Regions from separate parts of the Nonomuraea sp. NPDC003804 genome, predicted to be linked through region 1. Evidence: riboswitches for the same ligand, from Rfam matches in the RefSeq annotation. Region 1 holds a riboswitch; each other region holds the start of a gene.

Region 1 (2,189 bases):
GACCAGCAGCTCGTCGTCGAACAGGTCGAGCACCTCCAGCCCCGGGTCGGGGACGGGGCCCCACGAGGTCAGCAGGGCGACGTCGGCGGCGCCCTCCGCCAGGTCGGCGGTGACGGGGAACGCGACGTCAGGGCCGCCGACCTTGAGGGAGAGCTCGACACCCGGGTGGTCGGCGGCGAAGCGGCGGAAGCTCTCGGGCACGAACCTGGTGGCCGCGCTCGGGAAGGCGGTGACCCTGACCCGGCCGATGTCCGCCGAGGCGAAGGCGCGCAGCCTGGTCTCGAACAGGCTCATGCCGTCGAGCACGGCCATGGCCTGCTCGATCGCCGCCCGGCCCGCCTCCGTCGGCTGGACGCCCCTCGGGCGGCGGTGGAAGAGCGTGACGCCGGTGTGGCGTTCGAGCATGGCGATCTGCCGCGAGACGGCGGGCTGGGTCATGGAGAGCACCTCGGCCGCTCCGGAGAACGAGCCGCGCCGTCCGACCTCCACCAGGACGCGTAGCGACCACCCATCAAGCATGCGCCGAGTGTATGTCGCAGGTATTAAGGCTTAATTCTCCTTATACCGGGAGTGTGAGGAAAGTAACGGATGTGATCTGACAGGTCGCCACAGAAGCAAGTGTGAGCAGGGTCACATTCGCATAACGAAACCCGCCACAGAGCAGCGACTCCTCTTCTGACAAGAACCAGTCGGTGATCTTGACAGCTTTGCCCGGCCTTTGCCTGGCCTTGGGGCGCCAGGTACGTTCTCGCATCGCGGCGACCAAGCCATGGCGCCGGAACCGCCCACCGGCCTCCCAGCGGCCGGTGCACGCATAAAGATCCGCTGGTCGCCGCGCCGTAACCCCAGACAGGCGTGCGCGGTCGACCCGCCGAGTCCGTGCGGCATGGAGCACGGAGCCGGGGACCCACGTTCCTGGGGTGAATCCGGCCTGCGGGCCGGAAGGGCGACTTCCCCGCCCGAACCCGTCAGCTAACCCGGTAGGCATTGGTGGAAGTCCCAAGGAGACATTCTGTCTACCCCCTCTAGCACAACCCGTCTGTCCTGCCTTGCCCTCAGCGGCGTCGTGGTGGCGATGGGAGGGATCGTCCTCCACGCACCCGCGGCGCAGGCGACGGTGACCCCGGTGACAGCGGCCCCCGCGACAGCGCTCCCCGCGACCACCACCCTGGTGACCCCGGTGACCACCACCCTGGCGACGACGACGACCGTGAAGACGGCGCCGGCCGTACAGGCGGGCGCGGCGTCGACGGCTGCGGCGACGCGGCAGGCCAAGGCGGCTCGACAGCGGCTGAAGGCGGCCAGGGCCGTCGCCACCGCCAAGAAGCAGATCGGCGACCCCTACCGCTTCGGAGGCACAGGACCCGGCGCCTTCGACTGCTCGGGACTGGTCCAGTACTCCTGGGCCAAGGCCGGCATCAAGATCCCCCGCGTCACGTACAGCCAGTACGCGCGCATCAAGAAGAAGGTCAGGTGGAACGATCTCAAGCCCGGTGACCTGATGTTCTTCCGCGGGAAGGGCCACGTCGGCATGTACGTCGGCAAGGGCCGGATGGTCCACTCGCCGAGCACGGGCAAGACCGTGCGGATCGAGAAGCTCGGCGGCTGGCGCAAGGCGTCCTTCGCCGGCGCGGTCCGCCCCGGCGCGTAGCCCCCGGCCGCCGGAGGCCCGAAGCCCCGTCCATCCCCCTCGGACGGGGCTTCGGCCTGTCCGGGCTAGCATCACAGCCGTGGTGACCCGCAGAACCCTGCTGGCGGCCGCGCTGGCCGGACCGGCGATCTGCACGGTGGCCGGGTCCGCGGGACGCCGCCTGCCGCCCGAGGCCCGCGCGCTCGGCGAGTCAGGCGTCGTCGTCGCCTACGGCGCGCGCTCGCTCGTCGTCGGGCACCACACCGCCGCCGCCCTCCTGCGCGACCTGGCCGCGCGGGCCGACGCGGCGGCCCTCACCGTCTCGGCGGTCCTGCGGCGCGCCGTACGGCCACGGGTCGTGGTGCCCAGGACCACCGCGGAGGCGGCCGCCCTCGCGGGCGCGGGCCCCGTCGACGGGCTGGCCGCGCTGGCCTCGGCGGGACAGGTGATCGTCCTGCCCGGCGCCTTCGCGCGCCTCACACCCGTGGGCCGCGACGTCGTCCTCACCCACGAGCTGACCCACGTGGCCGCCGGAACGGAAGGGCGGCCCGTGTGGCTG
Region 2 (2,189 bases), on a different contig from region 1:
TGGCGAGCTGCCGGCGATCCGGTGCCGCCTCCAGCGCCACGGTGGAACCGTCCGGCCCGCTCGCCACATCCGTCGCCGCGGGCGGTGGTCGGACGCGGCGGGACCATGGGGGCGCGTGCGCCCCCATGGTCAGAGCCTGCCGCTGGTCGCCGCCCAGTCGACAAGCGCCTCGGCGGTGTCGAAGCGGCGGCTGGAGCTGGACTCTCCCAGGATCACGCCGACCAGCCGATGGCCGTCACGCTCGGCCGCGAAGGCGAGGGTGTAGCCCGCGGCGCGCGTAAAGCCGGTCTTCAGGCCGACGGCGCCCGGCGTGCCGAGGAGGCGGTTGGTGTTGCGCCAGGAGTAGGCGCCGTGCTCCGCCGTCTCGGGCAGCGAGCGGTACCGGGTGGAGCCGACCTTCTTGATCGTCTTGTTGTCCAGCGCGGCCTGGGCGAGCCGTACCTGGTCACGCGCTGTGGAGTAGCCGCCGCCCTTGGCGGGCATCCCGTCGGGGTTGACGTACAGCGTGTCCTTCATCCCGAGCGCGCGGGCGTTGGCGTTCATCTTCGCCGTGAAGGCGTCGACACCGGGCCCGTAGGAGCGGGCCAGCGCGTGGGCGGCGTCCGCGCCGGAGGGCAGCATCAGAGCGTAGAGCATCTCCTCCACGGTGAGCCGGTCACCGGCGCGCAGGTACGCCACGGAGGCGCCGCCCTTCGACGCGTAGCGCACGTCAGCGGAGGTGACCTTGACCACGTCCGTGGGCTTGGCCTGCTTCAGCACGGTGTAGGCGGTCATCACCTTGGTGATGCTGGCCACCGGCATGCGCCGATCGGCCTTCTTGCTGAAGTAGACCTTGCCGGTCCTGGCGTCGATCAGGTGGGCGGCCCGGCCGAGCACCGCCGGGGCGTCCGCGGCGGCGGCCGGAGCGTGGGTCCGGGAGACCGGCGACACGACGCCGGGTTGGGGTGCGGCCTGCGCACCGGTGGCGACCGCGGTCACGGCGCCTGCGGTGATGACGACGCCGAGCAGCGCGCGTCCCAGCCGGTAGGTGAGATGCGTGGGCATGAAGGGTTTGCTCCTTGGCTTCCATGCCGCCTACCGGGTTAGCTGACGGGTTCGGGCTGGGAAGTGCCCTACGGGCGCCGCTGAGCGGGCGCTCGATTCACCCCAAGGGAAGTGGGTCCCCGGCTCCGTGGATACGGATTCGGCGGCCGCGCGTCCGGCGGACTGGCCTGAGATGACGCGCGGTCCGGGCAATGAAACGGCAACGAACATGTCACAGCTCGTTGCACAACGGCCCAAAAGTAGCAAAATAGCATAAACCACGCAAATGGCCGCGAACCTCCGGCCCGCGACGGGCCGCTACACGGCGCTCAAGCCGTAGAAACGGGCGGCGTTCCCGCCGAGCACCTTGTCGCGGTCGATCCCCCCGAGAAGCGCCCCGTACACCGTGAAGACCGTCCGGTAGTCGGCCGCCAGCAGCGAGACGGGCCAGTCGCTGCCGAACATCAGCCGGTCCGGCCCGAACACCTCGACCGCGTGCTCCACGTAGGGCCGCAGGTCCGCCACGGTCCAGTGGGCGTGGTCGGCCTCGGTGACCAGGCCCGACACCTTGGCGTACACGGTGGGGCAGGCGGCGGCGGCGCGCAGCAGCGACGCCCAGGGCTCCAGCTCACCGGCGGCGATCCTGGGCTTGGACAGGTGGTCGATGACGAGGTTGAGCGTGGGGTGCCGCTCGGCGATCGTGACGACGTGCTCCAGATGCCGGGGCAGCAGCGAGACCACGTCGAACGGCACGCCCGCCTCGGCCAGCAGTCCGAGCCCGTCGAGCACCGCTTCCCCGATCAGCCAGTCGGGATCGGGCTCGGTGTGGATGAGGTGCCGGACGCCGACAAACTTCGGATGTCTGGTGTAGCGCTCGAGCGCTCGGGCGGCTTCCTCCGGGCGGTCGAGGGGCACCCATCCGACGACGCCGGCGATGAAGTCGTGGGCGTCGGCGTGGGCCAGCATGGCGTCGGTCTCCCAGAAGGAGTCGTCGGCCTGGACCACGACCGTCCGGTCGACGCCCGCGGCGGCCAGCTCGGGCGCCAGGTCCTCGGGGCCGAAGGTGCGGTGGATCGCCGGCAGGTCGGGAGTGGGCCAGGAGTAGGCGCCGGTCTCCAGGTTCCAGAAGTGCTGGTGGGCGTCGACTATCACGCGGCAAACATAGG
Region 3 (2,189 bases), on a different contig from region 1:
GTGCCGGCTGCTTACCTGCGGTTCCCCGGCTGATCGGTGCAGACGGGGGGATGGACGAGGGTCCTGCGGGTGGCCGGAGGGCACGCGCGCTGAGACGGCGCCGTCGCGGCCTGGGGGAGCGTTCTGCGGGGGGAACGTTCTGCGGGGGGAACAGGGTGGCCGGTCCGAAGGGACCGGCCCGAGCCCGTGGGTGGCCCCCGTCACCGGAGCGGCGCGTGGCCGTCCTGGCGACAGGGCCGGGGGGAATGCGGGGGAAGGGGAAGCGTCAGCCGCCGTAGCTGGGGTAGCCGTAGCCGACGACCTGCGACTTCGGGCGGACTCGCTGCTCGACGGCGCCGTTGCCGGTGTTGCCCTCGATGGTGCTGATCGTGCCGTCGCCGTTGTCCTTCTCGACGAAGCCGACGTGGTCGATGGAGTCGAGGCGCTTGCTGCCGTCCCAGGCGAAGAAGACGACGGCGCCGGGCTTGGGCGCGGTGCCCCAGCGCTTGTTGGCCTTGAACCACTTGGCGTGGGTCACCGTGTAGGCGTCCCAGCCGACCTGCGTGCGGGCGCCGGTCATCTCACCGACCCACGAGACGAACATCGCGCACCACGGGGCGTTGGCGTACGCGCTGACGTCGCCGCCGTCCCTGACGACCGTCTCCCTGGCGCGCTGCGATCCGACGTACCAGTTCTGGAACTTGGTTCCGCCGCCCGCGGAGTTCTCCTTGACGCCGACCTGCTTCTTGGCCTCGGAGAGAACGACGGTGGCGGACGGGATGACCTTGGCCTCCGGCCTGGCGGCGGCGGGCTTGCCGGCCTCCTCCTTGGGCGCCTTGGCGAGGACGGCTACCCGCTGGCTCTCGGACAGCGGGAGCTTCTCGGCCTGGGCGGCGGTGGGAACGAACGAGCCGGCGATGACGACGGCGCCGAGCGCGGCATGCGCGTAGGTGAGCTTCGGGGCACGGCTACGGCTGTGCTTTGCCATGGGAAGGGGAACTCCTTGCTAGCTTCCTGCCGCTTACCGGGTTAGCTGACGGGTTCGGACGCGAAGCTGCCCTACGGCACGGTGTGCCGATTCACCCCAGAGGAAGTGGGTCCCCGGTTCCGCATGGTGCGGATTCAGCGGTCACAGGCGAACCTGTGATGATTGCAATGACAGGCAATGTCCGGAATGCCCGGTTTATGCCTTGAGTGAGCCTAAGGTAATACACGAGGCAAGTAGCTTACAAATTGATAAAGGTCCGGCGATCATTTACGGTCAGGTCATGTCGCCACAGGACCTGTTCAACAGGGGGCTGCGGGAAGACGGACACCGTCCGGACGAAGCCCGGCGATGGTATCTCCTGGCGATCGCATCGGGCCATCCGGCCGCCGTCCAGCGGGCGGCCTTCAACCTCGCGCTGATCGAGGACGAGAGCGGCCACCTCGACGCGGCCCGCCACTGGTACGGCAGGGCCGGCACGCCCAGGGCGATGTTCAACCTCGGCGTCCTGGAGGACTGCTGCGGCAACACCGACGCGGCCCGGCGCTGGTACGCCAGAGCCATCGAAACCGGCCACGAGGAGGCCGCGCCGCGTGCCATGTTCAACCTCGGCCTGCTGGAGGGCAGGGAGGGCCGCCCCGACCGGGCCCGCGCCCACTTCCGGGCGGCCGCGGGCTCCGGCCACGCCGAGGCGGCGGCCCGCGCTACCGAGCGCCTAGCCTGACCCTGGCGTCCTCCAGCATCCGCATCATCGCCAGGCTCTCGTCCAGCGGCATGACCGAGCTCTCCGTCCTGCCCTCGGCCAGCGCGGCGCGCACCTCGCGCACCTCCTCGGCGTAGCCGTTCATGGCGGGGTCCAGGACGAGCTCCTCCGGCTCCACGCCCGGCCCCGACAGCACGATGCGCCGCGGCGCCCAGAACGGCGCGGCGATGTCGGCCCGCAGCCCCGTCCCCACCACGGTCGCGGTGTTGGCCAGCGGGCTGAGCAGCGAGGTTTCGACCAGCGCCCTGGTGCCGCCCGCGTAGGTGAGCAGCGCCGCCACCTCGGCGTCCACGCCCGAGGGGCCGAGCGATCCGGTGAGATGCGTCTCAGCCGGCTCGCCGAGCAGCAGCTGCGCCAGCCCGAACGGGTAGATCCCCAGGTCGAGCAGCACCCCGCCGCCGAGCGCGGGGTTCCAGAGCCGGTGCTCGGCCGTGTAAGGCTGGACGAAGCCGAACGAGGCCT
Region 4 (2,189 bases), on a different contig from region 1:
GAACTCGTCGTCCCAGTGGACGAGCTGGGAGCCGAGCCCCATGATCAGCAGAAGGGGCCGGTCTTGGGGGTCGCCGATGGGGTCGTAGGCGATGTCGATGCCGTTGGCGCGCGCCATGAGCGTCATGCGAAGCAGAATCTCATTCTGTTTCGCATGACGACAAGGGGGAGATCAGCGGGAGACGACCTTGCGCAGGTGGCCGCGGCCCAGGTAGCCGACGCCGCCGACGATCGCGAGACCGCCGATGATGGCCAGCGCGGTGCCGGTGTGGCTGTCGTCCTCGGTCGCGGTCCGGGCGGCGGTGGTGCGCACCGGGCCGTCGAAGGAGGCGGGCCTGACCGACGCGGCGGCGGCCGTCGTCCCCTTGGACTCCTGCTCGTCCGCCTCGCGGGCGGCGACCAGCTCGGCCTTCTTGGCGGCCTGCGCCTTCTTGGCGGCCTCGGCCTTCTTCTTCTCGGCCAGGGCCAGGTAGTCGACCGGCGGCTTGGCCGGGTTGCGGTCCATACGACCCCACGCGCCGGTGGAGAAGGCGACGGGGTGGTTCTTCTTGCCCACGCCGTCACCCCACTTGGTGATGACGTACTGGACCTTGATGTGGCCCTGACCGCCGTTGCCGTTCACCATCAGCGTGTCGGAGTTGAACTCGCCGCCGGTGAGGTAGGCGAAGGTCTTGGCGTCGAGGTCGAGCATGACGCCGCTGCTGGAGGGCACGCCAGGACCACGGTCACCGACGAAGAAGGGGGCCTTCTTACCCTTGTAGACGACGTAGCCTTCGGTCATGAGGGGCCAGCTCGGGCTGGCCGCCAGGCCCTTGCGCATCGAGATGCCGCTCGCGGGCAGGCCGGTGTCGCCGGCGCGGCCGGAGGAGTCGTCCCAGAAGTAGGAGGCGGTGGTGCCTCCCTGGAGGAGGGTCCGCTGCTGGGTGGTCCGGGCGAGGTCGGGCTCCGTGGGCTCGGCGAGAGCGGCGGCGGCGCCGGAACCGACGGCGAGGGCGGTGGTGACGAGCAGGGCGGAAGCGCGCATGCCAAAGCGGCGGGTCATGAAAGTCCTTTGTGCGAGGGATAGGAAATCCGCGCTCACATGAAGATCAGGCAAAGGCGTAGCCGGGCATGGGCCTAGCAGTCGCTACGCGAAAAGACAGAGCGCGAAAGGAAGCGGGGGGAAGCGCCGCTCAGTTCGGGGGGCTGTCGTACAAGGGTGGTGTCCTCTCCATCTCGCCTACCGGGTTAGCTGACGGGTTCGGGCGTGGAGATGCCCTACCGGCACGAGGCCGGATTCACCCCAAAGAGATGGGTCCCCGGTTCCCGCAGTCGCGGGATTCGGCGCCGACCGGCCGACTCTTCCCTGGTGAAGAGCACGGTCACCGCTCGGTAACGCAAAGGACTCTATGGGCAAATCACCCCAAAGGCAAAAGCAAACCCATGAATCGGAAAGAGGATCTACCCTTTATCGTCACGATTCAGCAGGCGCGGAGAGCGCGGAAACCCCTGAAAAACAACGGGTTGCGCGGGCGCGGCGGGAAAGCCGATCAAGGGGATAAAAATCATGAAATCGGCAGTGGCGCCAGGGTAAAGCCGGAGTACACACGGCTGAAGAAGGCGCGGGCCGGTCGTACGGCACGCCCCGTGCCCGCCGCGCCGCGGACACGGGGCGTGGTCCGTCAGACCTCGAGCTTCTCCTCGATGCCGCGCAGCTGGTGGCGCGCCAGCGCCAGGTTCGCCCTGGTGCGGTCCAGCGCCAGGTAAAGGAAGAGTCCCTTGCCGCCCCTGCCGGTCATCGGCCTGATGATGTGGTACTGACCGGTCAGCGTGATGAGGATGTCCTCGATGACGTCCTTGAGGCCGAGCGACTCCATCGTGCGCATCTTCGCCTTGACGACCTCGGTGTTGCCCGCGGCGGCTACCTGCAGGTCCAGGTCCTTGGAGCCGCCGAGGGCGCCGAGCGCCATGCCGCTGCCGTAGTCGACCACGACGGCCCCGAGCGCGCCGTCGATCGCCATCATCTCCTTGAGCGAGACGTCCATGCTGGCCATGCGTTTCCTCCGTGTGAATGCGAGTCACTTTCGCGATGCGATGGCGGCGACGCTCGCCGCCGTCTTGCGACCCTCCAGCCGCAGCAGCCCGAGATTGGTGCCGGGCTCGGCCAGGACTGTGAGGACGATCGTGGGGCCGGCCGTGTAGAAGGCGGCG

The links. A riboswitch is a leader RNA that binds a small molecule or an ion and turns the genes downstream of it on or off. The one in region 1 is predicted to bind cyclic di-AMP.
Region 2: linked by a shared signal. The riboswitch ahead of ABZX22_RS03310 (D-alanyl-D-alanine carboxypeptidase family protein) and the one ahead of ABZX22_RS37745 (C40 family peptidase) in region 1 are both predicted to bind cyclic di-AMP.
Region 3: linked by a shared signal. The riboswitch ahead of ABZX22_RS40055 (CHAP domain-containing protein) and the one ahead of ABZX22_RS37745 (C40 family peptidase) in region 1 are both predicted to bind cyclic di-AMP.
Region 4: linked by a shared signal. The riboswitch ahead of ABZX22_RS26400 (hypothetical protein) and the one ahead of ABZX22_RS37745 (C40 family peptidase) in region 1 are both predicted to bind cyclic di-AMP.

The regions. Positions count from the first base shown of each region.
Region 1 is NZ_JBEXMT010000037.1:34,612-36,800, reverse strand. Features, by position in the region: gene ABZX22_RS37750 (LysR family transcriptional regulator) at 1-519, opposite strand, end outside; cyclic di-AMP (ydaO/yuaA leader) riboswitch at 860-1,002, shown strand; gene ABZX22_RS37745 (C40 family peptidase) at 1,076-1,651, shown strand; gene ABZX22_RS37740 (hypothetical protein) at 1,731-2,189, shown strand, end outside.
Region 2 is NZ_JBEXMT010000002.1:221,497-223,685, reverse strand. Features, by position in the region: gene ABZX22_RS03310 (D-alanyl-D-alanine carboxypeptidase family protein) at 130-1,044, opposite strand; cyclic di-AMP (ydaO/yuaA leader) riboswitch at 1,057-1,199, opposite strand; gene ABZX22_RS03305 (amidohydrolase family protein) at 1,342-2,175, opposite strand.
Region 3 is NZ_JBEXMT010000042.1:58,838-61,026, reverse strand. Features, by position in the region: gene ABZX22_RS40060 (RNA 2'-phosphotransferase) at 1-33, shown strand, start outside; gene ABZX22_RS40055 (CHAP domain-containing protein) at 266-967, opposite strand; cyclic di-AMP (ydaO/yuaA leader) riboswitch at 983-1,117, opposite strand; gene ABZX22_RS40050 (hypothetical protein) at 1,248-1,688, shown strand; gene ABZX22_RS40045 (Gfo/Idh/MocA family oxidoreductase) at 1,669-2,189, opposite strand, start outside.
Region 4 is NZ_JBEXMT010000020.1:114,388-116,576, forward strand. Features, by position in the region: gene ABZX22_RS26395 (alpha/beta fold hydrolase) at 1-126, opposite strand, end outside; gene ABZX22_RS26400 (hypothetical protein) at 172-1,041, opposite strand; cyclic di-AMP (ydaO/yuaA leader) riboswitch at 1,201-1,335, opposite strand; gene ABZX22_RS26405 (hypothetical protein) at 1,661-2,032, opposite strand; gene ABZX22_RS26410 (roadblock/LC7 domain-containing protein) at 2,057-2,189, opposite strand, start outside.